DNA from 2 places in the Nitrobacter vulgaris genome. Region 2 is predicted to be linked to the other one. Evidence: riboswitches for the same ligand, from Rfam matches in the RefSeq annotation. Region 2 holds a riboswitch; the other holds the start of a gene.

Region 1 (7,871 bases), on a different contig from region 2:
GCTTCAGAACCATGTTCATGAACCGCGCGCACCAGAGCCGGCTACGACCGGTGGGGTTACCTCCGATGTAGCGCCGGGCTTCCGCAACAACATTCGAGACCAAGCCTCCGCCTGAAAATCCCGTCCCCGGAGTCAAGGCGGCGTTGGCGTCCCTCCACTCACGCGCATGAAATCGCCGCGTGTAGCGGTATCTGTGATGACGATAATGCCGGTGAACGTGATGATGGTGTTTATAGTGAACGTGCGCGTAATGTCCCGCACGATAGTAAGGTCTAGCCGAGGCCGGTATCGCAAAAGCGACCACGGCCAAGAAACACACCGCCAGTGCCAAAATACGCGGCAACCAGCGCAACGCAACTAACTGGAACATACTTGCTCCCCTGTGACACCTCCCACTTCCCCACACGCGTCACGGTGAACTCCGCTCTTATGTCGTGCCGAGAAAACGCGGGCCTTAAAATCACGGGGGGCAGGCTTTTTGAAGTCATACCTGCATTGCGCGTAGCGCATATCTGCGGTGCAATACGCCTTTCGTAGAGTGCGGTGTTTTTCCAAATTGATGTTTTAAAAAGGTATTTTGCGATAGGCGTAAGTTACCAAGCCCATTTATTAAGACGCCGGGTACTGGCCACGTTGCGCCGCAAACCGGTTCCTCGAGCCCTGGAGCGCGTGGAACTCGATCCATTCAGGAGCTCGATCGATCCATCATCACGAACGCGATCGACCCAAATTTTGAGCGGAGTGGACGAAAAGTACCTTTACTCGTCCTTTGTTGAAGCCTGAGCGATCTTCTCCGCCCGGCTTAGCAGAAACACTCCCTGCTCCCCGAACATATTCCAAAACCACCAGGGCGCGTTGAACCGCAGCGGCCGGCCGTAAAGATTGAGCGCGACCGCACGCTCGATCTTGACATTGATCTCGTCGCAGAGCTGGACGAAATCCTTGATGGTACAGAAATGGATATTCGGGGTGTCGTACCATGTGGCCGGCAGGTTGTCCGTGCGCGGCATGTGGCCGCCGATCAGAAGCTGAACACGCATCTTCCAGTAGCCGAAATTCGGAAACGAAACGACGCCATGCCGGCCGATCCGTAGCAGATTTTCCAGCACTGTTTTCGGCTGCCGTGTGGCCTGCAAGGTCTGCGACAGGATGACGTAGTCGAAGGCATCGTCGGGATAGTTGATAAGGTCGGTATCGGCGTCACCCTGCACCACTGCAAGACCCTTGGCCACGCAACGATTGACGCCCTCCCGCGACAGCTCGATGCCGCGGCCATCGATGCCCCGCGTCTCGAGCAGTTGCAAAAGATCGCCGTCGCCACAACCGACGTCCAGAACCTTTGAACCTGGCTTGATCATCTCCGCCAACAGGAGATGATCACTGCGATAACGGTCGCCCGCCCGCGGAGCGACCTCATCTAACGGCAGGGCCGGCTGCTCCACACTCATCTCATTGCCCTGCATCGGCCACGCCGCGGGTCTTTCCCGCAGATTCCAGGAACGCACGCGCGATATCGAAGAACTCGGGAACGTCGAGCAGGAAGGCATCATGGCCGCGATCGGTCTCGATCTCCGCGAACGAGACCCGCGCACCGCCGGCATTGAGGGCATGCACGGTCGCCCGCGATTCGGAGGTCGGAAACAACCAGTCGCTGGTGAACGAGACCACGCAGAACCGGGTGTGGGTATCGCGAAACGCGGCGGCCAACACGCCGTCATGATCGGCCGCCACATCGAAATAGTCCATCGCTCGCGTGAGATAGAGATAGCTGTTGGCATCAAAGCGCTCAACGAATGACGATCCCTGGTGACGCAGATAGCTTTCGACCTGGAAATCCGCGTCGAACGAAAATGTCGGCAGCTCGCGATCTTGCATCCGCCGTCCGAACTTGCGATGCAGCGCCGCGTCCGACAGATAAGTAATGTGTGCGGCCATCCGCGCCACGCCCAGGCCCCGGTGGGGATGGGTGCCCTGCTCGACATAGCGGCCGTCGCGCCAGTCGGGATCAGCCATTACCGCTTGCCGTCCCAATTCGTGAAACGCAATGTTCTGCGCGGAGTGACGCGTGCTGCAGGCGATCGGCAGCGCTGAGAACACGCGCTTCGGATAGGCCGCACACCACTGCAGCACCTGCATGCCGCCCATGGAGCCACCGACCACCGAAAACAGCGTGTCGATTTCGAGGCGGTCGATCAGCATGGCCTGCGCGCGCACCATGTCAGGGATGGTGATGACCGGGAAGTCCAGGCCCCACACCTTGCCGGTCGCGGGATTAATCGAGGCGGGACCCGTCGAGCCCATACAACCCCCGATCACGTTGGAGCAGATAATGAAATACTTCTCGGTGTCGAGCGGTTTGCCGGGTCCCACCAGGGTCACCCACCAGCCTGGTTTTCCGGTGAGCGGATGAAGGTTAGCCACATGCTGGTCCCCGGTGAGGGCATGGCAAACCAGGATGGCATTGGATTTTGCAGTATTGAGTTTACCATAGGTCTGATAGGCAATCTGGAACGGCGCGAGATCGATGCCGCAATCGAGCGGAAGCGGTTGGTCGCTTCCGAAGATCTCGACCTGCGACGTGGGATGATCTGCTTCCTGGGCTCGATACTCGGCTTGAGCCGGCCCCGGTATCGATTGCACGTTTGCCATCCTGCACTGCCCCCGCCGGGGCTTCGGGAAACCACCGGACCGCAGGCCATAAAAAACCCGGCCCGAACTTGGGTTCGGCCGGGATCAGGATTTCGCTGTCCCCGGCCTGTTTAGCGAGTTGTTTAACGTGGCTGCAAGCCGGCCGGCTCAAATGACCACGGAACGGACGAAAAATAGTCCGCTGCATGCTTTTCGTCAAGACAAGCAGATCGGCTGCTTGCTGCCGGCCCACGATCACGACCGGGGCCAGAGCATTTTCGAGCGAAGTGAATACCGGTTCGCGTAAAGAAAACGCATCACATCAAACCGTAGAGCCACGTTTCTGACTCTGTAAGAAGCGTGGCTCTATGGTCGCTTCCAACATTCGCAAGAAGGCTCGCTGAAACGGGATGCGAATGTTAGAACCGGACCGCGGCCGACGCTCCTTCCCGCGGCCGACAGGTTGCATCCATGACGAAAATCTCCCCCGCGCCTCCATCTCTGCAAGACTTACGCAAAGAGATCGACGCCATCGACGAGCAGGTTCACAACCTGCTGATGCAGCGCGGCGACATCATTGACCGCCTGATATCGGTGAAGCAGACCCAGGAGGTCGGCTCGGCATTCCGGCCGGCGCGCGAGGCTGACATGATGCGGCGTCTGGCGCAGCGCCATCGCGGCATCCTGCCGCTCGACACCGTCGAAAGCATCTGGCGCGTCATCATCGCAACCTTCACCTACGTTCAGGCGCCCTTCTCGCTGCACGCCGATCTCTCGCTCGGCGAATCCGCGATGCGGGATTCCGCGCGCTTCCATTTTGGCTTCACCATCCCCTTCGTGCCGCACTTCAATGCGCAAGCCGCTGTGGAAGCCGTGGCGAATGCGAAAGGCGACCTCGCACTCGTCTCGGCGACCTCGAGCCGCGCGCCATGGTGGCTTGCACTGGAAACCGACGGCGCGCCAAAGATCATCGCTCGCCTGCCCTTCATCGAGCGCGCCGATCACCCGGCCGCGCTGCCGGTGTTCGTGATCTCACGAGTCGCCGACGATGCGCGGGTCACGGAGGTGGAGACCTGGAGCGTGCGCGTCTCCGGCTGGAATGCCAATACCGCCCGCACACTGTCGCCGCTCGCCGAGATCGTTGCAGTGCCCGATGGCGCCTTCGACGGCGCCGCGCTGCTGGTGTCCATCACGGGCGGCACCAGCCTCGACACCATCAAATTGGCGCTGATCGAAGCCGGCGCGTCGGTCCGTTCAATGGCCCTCGTCGGCAGTCACGCAACGCGCTATACGATGCCTTCCAGCAGGGCGGCTCGTCCGTAACGTCCCGCTACAGCGTTTTCCAGCGAAGCGGATACCAGTTCGCGTGAAGAAAACGCGTCAAATCAAAATCTTAGAGCCCGCTTCTGATTCCATCAGAAGCGAAAGGCTCTAGTCCGGAGCAAATGATGTCCCGACCGGTGCCTAACCCCGGCATTCTCGATATTGCGCCCTACACGCCCGGCAAGAGTCCGGTACCGGAGGCGGGCCGCAAAGTGTTCAAGCTGTCGGCCAATGAAACGCCGTTCGGCCCTTCGCCAAAGGCGATGGACGCTTATCGCGATGCCGTGGCTCACCTCGAAGGCTATCCGGAAGGCACCTCGCGCGTGTTGCGCGCAGCCATCGGGCGCGCCTACGGGCTGGACCCGGACCGCATTATCTGTGGCGCGGGATCGGACGAGATTCTCAACCTGCTGGCGCATACCTTTCTCGGCCACGGCGACGAAGCGATTTCGACCACGCACGGCTTTCTGGTGTACCCGATTGCGACCTTGGCAAACGGCGCGACAAACGTCGTCGCACCCGAGACCGAGTACACCGCAGACATCGACGCGATCCTCAAGCGGGTCACGCCGAAGACCAAGATGGTCTGGCTCGCTAATCCAAACAATCCGACCGGCACCTACCTGCCGTTCGACGAGATCAGGCGGTTGCGCGCGGGCCTGCCATCGCACGTGCTACTGGTGCTCGACGGTGCCTATTCGGATTATGTGTCGCGCAACGACTACGAATTCGGCATCGAGCTGGTGGCGACGACGGAAAATACCGTGCTGACCCACACCTTCTCCAAGATCCACGGCTTGGCCTCGCTGCGGATCGGCTGGATGTTCGGCCCGGCGCATATCGTCGATGCCGTGAACCGGATCCGCGGCCCCTTCAATGTCTCGACGCCGGCAATGCTTGCGGCCGTGGCCGCGATCGAGGACACCGCGCACGTTCAGATGTCGAAGGTTCACACGGAAGAGTGGCGCAACTGGCTAACGGACGAAGTGACAAAGCTCGGCCTCAAGGTCACGCCCAGCGTGACGAACTTCATCCTGATCCACTTCCCGGACACCAAGGGCAAGACGGCGTCTGAGGCCGACGTGTTTCTGACCAAACGCGGCCTCGTGCTTCGTGCGCTCGACAATTACGGCCTGCCGAATGCCTTGCGCATGACCATCGGCACCGAGGAAGCCAACCGGCTGGTGGCGGACGGCTTGCGCGACTTCATGGCGCAGGCATGACCGCACCACCCTTATTCCGGCGGATCGCGCTGATCGGATTCGGCCTGATTGGCGGCTCGATCGCGCGCGCCGCGCGCGCGCAAGGCCTCGCCGGCGAAATCGTCGTCACCGCACGCTCCGCGAAGACGCGTGCGCGGGTGACGGAGCTCGGCATTGTCGATCGCGTGGTGGACACCAACGCCGAAGCCGCAAGCGACGCCGACCTCGTGATCCTCTGTATTCCGGTCGGGGCGTGCGGCGCGGTGGCGCAAGAGATCGCATCTCACCTCCGGCCGGACGCCATTGTCTCCGACGTGGGATCGGTGAAAGGCGCCGTCGTCCGCGAGATGACCCCATATCTGCCCACCAGCGTGCATTTCGTGCCAGCACATCCGGTGGCCGGCACTGAGCACTCGGGTCCGGATTCCGGCTTCGCCGAACTGTTTATCAATCGCTGGTGCATACTGACGCCGCCGGACAAAACGGATATCGCCGCCGTCGACAAGTTGCGCGCGTTCTGGACCGCGATCGGCGCCAGGGTCGAGATCATGACCCCTCAGCATCATGATTTGGTGCTGGCGATCACCAGCCATCTGCCGCACCTGATCGCTTACACCATTGTTGGCACCGCGGACGAACTCGGCGAGGTCACATCCTCCGAAGTGATGAAATTTTCCGCCGGCGGCTTTCGCGACTTCACGCGCATCGCCGCCTCCGACCCCACCATGTGGCGCGACGTATTTCTGGCCAACAAGGATGCGGTGCTGGAAATGCTCGGCACCTTCAACGAAGATCTCTCCAAGCTGACGCGCGCCATGCGCCGTGGCGATGGCGAAGCGCTTTTTGAGCACTTCACCCGCACCCGCGCGATCCGCCGCGGCATCGTCGAGATCGGCCAGGATTCCGCGGCTCCCGATTTCGGGCGGCTGCAGACGGGTGCAAAGAAGCCATAGGGGCATTGCCGGACTCGATCCGGCAATCCATCCTTTTACGAGAAATGATGGGTGCGCGGGTCAAGCACGCGCATGACCGCCGAAGCAGATATCAGCACTGGATCAGAACAGCGGCGGCGTCTGAGCGACCTTCAGCGGCCCGATGAAGACTGCGCCGTTAACGAACCGCAACGGGAAAGAGCGCGCCTTTTTGCCTTCCAGCGTTGCCTCCTGACCGATCGTAGCGAGGCCCGCCACGACACCGACATTGGCGTTCTCGCGCACGGCCTTGCCCAACCCCGGAATCGCCCGGTCCAGCGCACCGAACAGATTGTCGATATCCTTTGTCTTCACGCCAGGCGCGACCTTATCGAGAGTATCCTGCGGCACGCCCTGCTCCAGCATTTTCTCGATTCCGAGCGCCGGAATCACCTTCTCGAAACCGGTTGCTGTCATGTGTAACTCGCCGTCGAGGTGCCCATCGGCGGTAAGCCCTAGCGAGCCTGCGGCTATCGCGATCAGATCGCCTTGCTGGATACGCGACTGCTTGATCTCGATGCGGCCGTCCGCCGCCTGCAATTCGCGAAACCGCACCGGCCAGGGTTTCGGCGTTAAATCCTTCAGCCCGTGTACGATCGCACGGATATCAGCATCGAATGGCGCAGTCAGCACCGGATGAACGTCCTGAATGGTCGCCCCGGTCAATTCAAGGACGGTCTCGATCGCCGGATGATCTGGTCTGGAGTTCTCCGCGATGCGGCCGTGAAGCTCGACTTGCTTGGCGCGCACAAGCGGGGTCTGTACCGAGGCTGCGACACGGTCGATCACTGGATCTTGGAAAACGATATCCGCGCTCTGCGGAGTACCTGGCAATCCGACAATGCTGCTGCGCGCGATGCTCCAGTTGACGACCATCACCGGCTGTCCATGTTGGGATAGCGTTGCCGGGGCTTTGAACTCTGCGATCAGCAGTTTCGGAGTATAGATCTGCGCGACCACCAGGATATCCCCGAGGCGCGCAGTCAGTGGCGCTATCGCCGCCTGATCGGCCGTTTGCGACTTTAGCTCGACGGTCGCGTCCTTGCAGTGAACCTCAAGACGGAAGGGGAATCCGGCGACAGTCCGCTTGGCGCAATCATAGCTGCGCCCGGACGCGGCCTCGCGCGCACGCCAGGCATCGACCGTCTGATCGACCTGGGAGGCGGCATAAAACCAGAACCCACTCCAAGCCGCGGCGGCGATGACCACCAGCACGGGCATGACGAAGACGGGCCAAAGACGGTGCTTGCGAGAGGCGTTGGCAGCGTTCATGCGGGAGGCTGGCTCGTGAATTTGTCAGGTGGCGGGGGTCTCCGACCATAGTCGCGCAACCTCGGCAAAACCAGCCCCTTTCGTTCCGCTTCGCCTGGCGGTGCGGCTCTGTTAAAGCATCTGTTGGCCGGGTAAATCCCGGCTAGCCCTAAGAAAATGCTCTCAATTATAATAGCTTGTGCGTATTCGGTATCCAATTTGCGGGATACGCTCTGGTTGGAGCGTGGATGAGTGTGCAGGAACGAGTTGACCCGGCTATTGGTAGGTCCGACAGCGATCTCTGGGTATTTGCCTATGGTTCGCTGATGTGGCGACCGGGATTCGATTTTGCCGAGCAGATTCCAGCGCGGCTGATCGGCGAGCACCGGGCGCTCTGCGTCTATTCGTTCGACCATCGCGGGACGCCGGAGAGACCGGGGCTGGTTCTCGGGCTCGACCGGGGGGGAGCTTGCCGGGGCATTGCATTCCGCGTTGC
Region 2 (7,871 bases):
CGCAACCGCGCAATCCGGCACGCCGACGCAGAGCCTGTCCGGAAGGGCGATCGACAAGGTAGCGACAATTGCTGCTCGCGCGCGCGACATCTTCAATCGCGTCCCTTGCCTGCCGCCGAAGGGTGTCTCGCAGTCGGTGGGATCACTGCCTCATGTGGCGGCCAAGCTTGCCGCCAACAAACCGGTTGTCATCGTCGCCTTCGGTTCGTCCTCGACGCAGGGTTACGGCGCGACGTCGCCAGAATTCAATTATCCGAACCGGCTGGCGGCCCAGTTGCACCGCAAATATCCGGCCGCCGCCATCACCGTGCTCAATCGCGGCAAGGGCGGCGAGGACGCGCCCGAGATGATAAAGCGGCTGCGAACGGAAGTGATCGATGCCAAGCCGGACATGGTGATCTGGCAGGTCGGCACCAACGCGGTGCTACGCAATCTCGATCCCGCGAGCACCGCAAAAACCGTCGAAGACGGCGTCGCGACCATTCAGGCCTCCGGCGCCGATCTGGTCCTGATCGATCCGCAATACGCGCCCGCCGTCAATGCCAGGGGCGAGAATGCCGGCAGAATGGTCGGTCTGCTGAACCGGGTCGCGCACTACAGGCATGTGGGGATTTTCCCGCGCTTCGAGGTCATGCGCGACTGGCACGACCGGCAGTCGCTACCGTTCGACACCTTCGTGACCAAGGACGGCCTTCACATGAACGACTGGGGTTATGCCTGTTTCGCCCAGTTGCTCGGCGACAACATCATCAAGTCGGTGGATCAGGTCCAGGCTGGCGCCAGTTTACCGGCGGCCGCGACTGTCAATCGGCCTTTGTGAGACTTTACCACCTTTCCCTGTTGGAAAGGGAAGAAAGCCTCACACCTTGTCCAGTGCGGCAACAAGATCCTCGATCAGGTCGTCCTTGTGTTCGAGACCGGCCGAATAGCGGATGAAGCCTTCGCCGATCCCGAGCCCGGCGCGGACTTCCGGGGCAAGGCGCTGGTGGGTGGTGGTTGCCGGATGGGTGACGAGACTCTTGGCGTCGCCGAGGTTGTTCGAGATGCGCGCGAGCTTCAACGCGTTGAGACACCGAAACGCCGCCGCCTTGCCACCCTTGACATCGAAGCCGATCAGCGTCGAGCCGGCGCGCATCTGCTTTTTCACCAGCGCCGCCTGCGGATGGTCCGGCCGGCCCGGATAGATGAGGCGGGACACTTTCGGATGCGACGCCAGCACCTCCGCGATCGCCGCGGCGCTCTCGGTTTGCTGGCGCACGCGGACGCTGAGCGTCTCCAATCCCTTCAGGAGAATCCAGGCGTTGAACGGCGAGATCGACGGTCCGGTCTGGCGTATAAAGGTCTGGAGATGATCCTGGACGAAAGCGTTCGACGACAGGATGACGCCGCCGAGGGTCCGTCCCTGGCCATCGATGTGCTTGGTAGCCGAATACACTACAACGTCGGCGCCGAGCTCCAGCGGGCTTTGCCAGATCGGTGTCGCGAACACATTGTCGACGATCAGCCGAGCGCCAGCCTGATGCGCGATCTCGGCGATGCCACCGATGTCGAGCACGTCGAGCGTCGGGTTGGTCGGGCTTTCGATGAAGCAGGTTTTGGTGTTCGGCCGCATCGCCTTGCGCCATTGATCGAGATCAAGGCCGTCAACCAGCGTGGATTCGATGCCGTAGCGGGGCAGCAGGTCTTCGACCACATAGCGGCAGGAGCCGAACAAGGCCTTTGCCGCCACCACATGATCGCCCGCCTTCAGCGGCGCCAGCATCGCGGTGGTCACCGCGGCCATGCCCGTCGCGAGGGCGCGCGCGGTCTCCGCGCCTTCGAGCGCAGCCATGCGCTGCTCGAACATCGCGACCGTCGGGTTGGAGTAGCGCGAGTAGATGAAGCCGGGATCTTCGCCCTTGAATCGCGCCTCACACTGTTCGGCGGTGTCGTAGACGTAACCTTGAGTCAGGAACAGGGCTTCCGAGGTCTCGGCGAACTGCGAACGTAGCGTGCCGGAATGAACCAGCCGGGTTTCAGGGTGATAGCGGGATGCGGACTTGGTCTCGGACATATGATCTCCTGCGTGTCCGCTGCGGACAGCGGCCACAAAAAAACCGGCCTGGAAGAACTCCACAAGCCGGGATCACATTGTCCCCGGCCTGTTTAGCGACTTATTTAACGTGGCTGCAAGCCGGCCGGCTCAAATCACCACGGAACGCTGTCATGCCTAATCCCGCCTCTCCCGTCCGTCAAGCCAATCAATTGACAATCGCAATCGGCTGGCTGCAAATCCGGATTCAGACGCCAGAACCCTGCCTCTCGCCGACGGACAAGCACTAAAAGCCCCTGCTCCTGTTTTCGGGTCGATATCGCCCAGGCCGTAAAGACGACATCGTGTCATTCTCGCTCCCTCCCGACGCCAACGGCATTCTGCCCGACCGCATGATCGCGGCGATGGCCGACGCAGGCCTGATCCTGCCGGAATATCCGTTTGTCGAGAGCCAGATCCAGCCGGCAAGCCTCGATCTGCGGCTCGGCGCCATGGCTTATCGGGTGCGCGCCAGCTTTCTGCCGGGGCCGGACGCAACCGTCGCTGAACGCATCGACGAGCTCAAGCTGCACGAAGTCGATCTTTCCGACGGCGCGGTGCTGGAGACCAACTGCGTTTACATCGTGCCGCTGCTGGAGAGCCTGGCCCTGCCGCCCGAAATCATCGCCGCCGCTAATCCAAAAAGCTCGACCGGCCGCCTCGACGTGTTCACGCGCGTGATCGCCGACGGCACCCGGCGCTTCGACATGATCGGCGCCGGCTATCACGGGCCGCTCTATGCGGAGATCAGTCCCAAGACGTTTCCAGTGCTCCTGCGCGAGGGATCGCGGCTGTCGCAGGTCCGCTTCCGCACCGGAGAGGCCGTTCTCGATGCCCACGAGCTCGAAGCCCTGCACGGACGGGAGCGGCTCGTCGATGTCGACGACGCCGATCTCGTCAACGGCGTGGCGCTCAGCGTCGATCTTTCGGGCGACTATGCCAACGGCTTTGTCGGCTATCGCGCCAAGCGCCATACCGGAGTGGTCGATATCGATCGCCGCGGCGGCTATGCGGTCGGTGAGTTCTGGGAGCCGATCGCGGCGCGGCCGGACGGCAGCCTGATCCTGGATCCTGGCGAGTTCTATATTCTCGCCTCGAAGGAAGCTGTTCAGGTGCCGCCGGACTACGCCGCGGAAATGGTGCCGTTCGATCCGCTGGTCGGCGAGTTCCGCGTGCACTACGCAGGCTTCTTCGATCCCGGCTTCGGCTATGCCGGCGCGGGCGGACAGGGTTCACGTGCGGTGCTCGAGGTGCGCTCGCGCGAGGTGCCGTTCATTCTCGAGCACGGCCAGATCGTCGGCCGCCTCGTCTATGAGAAGATGCTGTCGCGGCCCGACGCGATGTACGGCCAGCGCATCGGCTCCAACTACCAGGCCCAGGGCCTCAAGTTGTCAAAGCATTTCCGGTTGTAAGATCGTAAAGGCCTGCTGCTGATTCCATCAGAAGCGGAAAGGCACTAGCCTCATCCTTTGATTGAGCATGATCTTATCCGAAAACCGGCTTTCCCTTTTCGGGATCATGCTCTAGCATAACCGAAATCGATGGGGATGGAGTCCCCCGACAACCGCCGCAGGCTGATGACTCCTACCGGGCGCCTTTGCGTCGGTAGGAGCTATTTCCTTCCCCGCTGCGCCCGAGAAAGGGCGCGTGATGAACAGACTTCCGAGTTCGCTATCGGTCTCGTTGTGGGGCGTCGGCGTTTGCTGGGTGGCCGTTGCGATCGGCTACCTGATGGATTCCGAGACGCTCCCGGTGATTTCCCTATTGATCTCTCTGGCGGTTCTTCTGGCGATCCCTCTGGTGGTCATCGGCGTCTTGGGCGGTATGGCCGAATGGCCGCAGAAGGAGCAAAAGCCTTGAAGTGGACGTATATCCTGGCCGTCGCAGCCGGCGGGTCGCTGGGATCGGTGGCCCGCTATCTCGTCGCCATCGGTTTCGGCAAATTGCTGGGCCCGAAGTTTCCGTGGGGAACGCTCGTCATCAATGTCACGGGGTCGCTTCTGATCGGACTGTTCGCCGGCCTGTTCGCTGTCCGATGGAGTCTGCCTCAAGCCGTACGCATCTTCCTTATCGTCGGAATCTGCGGCGGCTACACCACGTTCTCCACGTTCTCGCTCGATTCATTCTATCTGATCCAGCGGGGCGAAGTGGCTGCCGCCGCCTTTTACATGATCGTTTCCGTCGTGCTATCGGTTGGCGCGGTGATCGCGGGCTTACAGATTGTGCGGGTGCTTTAGAACGATCCTTCGGACATTTCCCCGCTGTTGCGGAGCGGTTCGCTCGCTTGACGTCTTGGCGGGCTGAGCGCCATCGGTTACATCAGGGGTGGAGAGCCGATAAGCGGGCGTAGTTCAATGGTAGAACGGCAGCTTCCCAAGCTGCATACGAGGGTTCGATTCCCTTCGCCCGCTCCAACGTCGTCCGGCGGTCTCCTGCCGCCCGACCGTGCGCTTCCGTCTCCCAAGGATTACGGCGCGATCGTCAGCCTGGCTTTCATATTGGGATGGAAGCGGCAGTAGTAGTCGATCATTCCCGCCTTTTTCAGAACGAGCTTGACGGTTTTGTTCGGCGGCAGCGTCACGTCCCAGTCGCCGTTTCGGGCCGTCGCGGTATGTGCGAAGATGTCCTCGTTGACCCATTCGACGGTGTCGCCGACCTTGGCCTCCATCTCGACCGGCATGAAAGCGAGGTCCTGCATCGAAACTCGAACCGTCGCCGCGCGGGCCGCGGCGGATAGTCCCAAGGTCGCGACCCCCATGCCCACGATGCTTAGGGCTGAGATTCCCAAGGCTGCGGCAATCGGGAGATATCCGTCCGGCTTCATGGCGCGCCCTACTTCAGTTCGGCCGCGACTTGTTCGGCATGTTGCTCGTGGCCCTGGAAGATCTTCAGCCCCGTCTGCAGCAGGCTCTTCAGCTCGTCATTGCTGGCCGACGGAATGAGCAGGGTTTCAAGGGCGTTGTCGACCGCCTTGTGATAGGCGACCTCGTTGTCGACATAGGCCTTGTCGAACGCGGCGCCCTTCAGTTTCGACAACTCCTTGAGTTTGGCGGCGGCGTTCTTGGACAGCGTGCGGCTGGTGTCGTTGTCTTCAGGGGTGACCTTCAGCTTCTTGACCAGTGCGAGCGCCTTCTCGTTCACCGCCTCATGATCCCGCACCATATCGGCGGCAAAGGCCTTCACGTCCTTGTTGGTGGATTTCTCCAGCGCCTGCTTCGCAGCGGTGACATCGATGACGCCGGCGGTGTAGGCGATATGCGCGATCTGCGGATCGGTGGGTTTCGCGCCCTGCGCGAAGGCACCGCTGCTTAGCAGTGCTGCGGCGGCGATCGCCGTGCTCAGTCGAACGAACATTCTTGATACTCCTGTGACGCCGCGATTCGAAAATCGCCGGACGTTTTGTTGCGATACACAGGATTGGATGCGGCCCCGCGGAACAGGTTCCCGAATTATTTAGTCAGACCAAGCCGGCCGAGAACCGCATCGGTCAGGCGCGCGCATCGTTTGCCGGCGAAGGGAAAGGCCTCCATCATGACCGGGCCGACCTTCTTTTCCACGTTCGCACGCAGCATCGTGCGAGCACGATGAAGCCGCGTCTTCACGGTTTCCGGCTTGAGATCGAGGAGCTCAGCGGTCTCCTCCACGTTCATTCCCTCGATCACGCGGGTGATGAAGACGATGCGGAATGCCTCGGGCAGTTCGTCAACCGCCTGCTCGACGATGTGCTGTATTTCGCGCTGGGCCATGGTTTTTTCGGGGTCATCGGAAACGGCGGACACGGGAAACTGGATGATCTGGGCGTTCAGCACACCCGGCTCCAGCGTGGTCCAGTCGACGGTGGGGCGCAGGCGTCGCCTCCGGCCAAGCGCCTCGTTGATGGCGATACGCGCCAGCCAGGTTGCGAGACGGGAGTCGCCACGAAAGCTCTCAAGATGCGTGAAGGCACGAACGTAGGTTTCCTGCACGACGTCCTCGGCCTCGCTATCGTTGCGCAGGATGCCACGCGCGATCCGGTACAGTTTGCGATTATTCGCCTGCATGATGGCGCGGATTGCGCCTTCGTCGCGCGCACGAGCGCGGCGAACCAGTTCTAGATCGTCATCGCACGGGCCGGCGACGAGCCGGGACTGAACCTGTTGCATGCGCCTCACTCCGGATCTCGGGATACTCCACCGTTAGAGGAATAGATGCGGCAAAGTCGGCCAGGTTCCCTGCATTGGTTTGTTAACCATAATTCCGCTGTCCCGATGAATCGTCCCGTTCGAGCGGCGTGAGAAAAAGTAGATACCGGTTTTGCCTCGGTATCCGAGCAAATTGATCAAGCATTTCTTCACGCGACCTGGGTTCTCCTTAAGCCGAACACGCTCGGGTAAGTGCAGCGCGTCGGCAACACTGAATTCGAATCTTATTTGAGTGATCAAGGCGATCTGGACAAAACGCCAATCTCACCAGAGGCTACGGACTTGGAGCCGCACAAAGATCACCGCCGATTCGAAATCGACACGGGGCAGATGATGAGGGTCGTGACGGGATTGCTTGCAGTGATATTCCTGCTGGGACATGTTGCTGCAAGTCATGCCGTGGTTCGGATCGGAGAGGATCGGGGCGGCCGGATCGGAACCTATCTTGATAAATATGAGGCCGTTCGCAATTCTGGCCAGTCCGTCATCATCGACGGTCTATGTGCATCAGCTTGCACCATCGTTCTCGGTACGGTCCCGCATGACAAGATTTGCGTGACGTCCCACGCTGCTCTCGGGTTTCATGCCGCTTGGGATCTCGGATCGAACGGCCGCGCCGTCACCAATTCCGAGGCGACCCTTATGCTGTATTCGATGTACCCTTCCGCAATCCAGCGCTGGATCAAAGAGCGCGGTGGTTTGACGCGGCGCATGATCTTTCTTCGTGGCCGCCAACTCGCTGACATGTATCGTCCATGCTACCTTGACGCGCAGGCGTCGTCGGCGCGCTGATCTGACATTGCCAATTCATCGTCAAAAGTGGCCAATTCATCACCACGTGATCGCACCCGGTTGCGCTTGCCTTAAGGGCGAGACTGGCCTTATCTGAAGCCTCGCCGTGTCGGCAGGGCGCTGTGGGCGCGCTACGGAACCACTGGGTCTTCGCGACGCACGCTTCCGGCCTCGCCGCCCGCTTCCATAGCGTTTTCGAGCGAAGTGGTGACCTGTTCGCGTGAAGAAAACGCGTCAAACAACAATCTAGAGCTTCGCCTCTGATTCGTCAGAAGCGAAAATGCTCTAGGCTTTTCCGCAAGTTACGAAGGCTTGATAGCGAGGACGCGGCCTTCGGAAGGCGCGATACCAAGGATACCCGATGTCAAATAGATTCGCCCGTCCGCTGATCCTGTTTGCGGCCTTCGCCGGTAGTCTCGTCGTCGGTCTCACGGTGGTGCTCTGGCTGCTCGGCGGGCTCGCCGGCACGCGCACCGCAACGTCGATCGGCGGCGGCCCATTCAAACTGACCGACCAGACCGGTCAGACTGTCACCGAAAAGAGCATGGTCGGCAGGCCGACAATTATTTTCTTCGGCTATACCCACTGCCCCGACGTCTGCCCGACCTCGCTGTTCGAGATGTCGGAGGTGTTGCGGGCGATGGGGTCGGACGCCGACCGCATCAACGCCTATTTCGTCACGGTCGATCCGGAACGCGATACGCAGGAAACGATGGCAAGTTATCTTTCCAGCTTCGATCCACATCTGAAAGGCTTGACCGGCGATCCGGCGGCTGTCCAGAAAGCCCTGGCCGCCTTTCGGGTTTACGCAAAAAAAGTCCCGCTGA

What was found. A riboswitch is a leader RNA that binds a small molecule or an ion and turns the genes downstream of it on or off. The one in region 2 is predicted to bind S-adenosylmethionine.
Region 1: another riboswitch for S-adenosylmethionine. It lies ahead of metX (homoserine O-acetyltransferase MetX); the one in region 2 lies ahead of GGQ85_RS10125 (O-succinylhomoserine sulfhydrylase).

What each region holds. Positions count from the first base shown of each region.
Region 1 is NZ_JAVDPZ010000005.1:46,359-54,229, reverse strand. It holds gene GGQ85_RS04375 (TIGR02594 family protein) at 1-370, opposite strand, end outside; gene metW (methionine biosynthesis protein MetW) at 759-1,448, opposite strand; gene metX (homoserine O-acetyltransferase MetX) at 1,450-2,649, opposite strand; SAM riboswitch at 2,739-2,818, opposite strand; gene GGQ85_RS04360 (chorismate mutase) at 3,100-3,951, shown strand; gene GGQ85_RS04355 (pyridoxal phosphate-dependent aminotransferase) at 4,077-5,174, shown strand; gene GGQ85_RS04350 (prephenate/arogenate dehydrogenase family protein) at 5,171-6,106, shown strand; gene GGQ85_RS04345 (DUF2125 domain-containing protein) at 6,209-7,396, opposite strand; gene GGQ85_RS04340 (gamma-glutamylcyclotransferase) at 7,624-7,871, shown strand, end outside.
Region 2 is NZ_JAVDPZ010000013.1:67,005-74,875, forward strand. It holds gene GGQ85_RS10120 (SGNH/GDSL hydrolase family protein) at 1-820, shown strand, start outside; gene GGQ85_RS10125 (O-succinylhomoserine sulfhydrylase) at 860-2,053, opposite strand; SAM riboswitch at 2,125-2,204, opposite strand; gene GGQ85_RS10130 (2'-deoxycytidine 5'-triphosphate deaminase) at 2,377-3,483, shown strand; fluoride riboswitch at 3,606-3,665, shown strand; gene GGQ85_RS10135 (hypothetical protein) at 3,722-3,931, shown strand; gene crcB (fluoride efflux transporter CrcB) at 3,928-4,308, shown strand; tRNA gene GGQ85_RS10145 (tRNA-Gly) at 4,412-4,485, shown strand; gene GGQ85_RS10150 (cupredoxin domain-containing protein) at 4,539-4,895, opposite strand; gene GGQ85_RS10155 (DUF4142 domain-containing protein) at 4,904-5,425, opposite strand; gene GGQ85_RS10160 (RNA polymerase sigma factor) at 5,521-6,213, opposite strand; gene GGQ85_RS10165 (hypothetical protein) at 6,586-7,044, shown strand; gene GGQ85_RS10170 (SCO family protein) at 7,406-7,871, shown strand, end outside.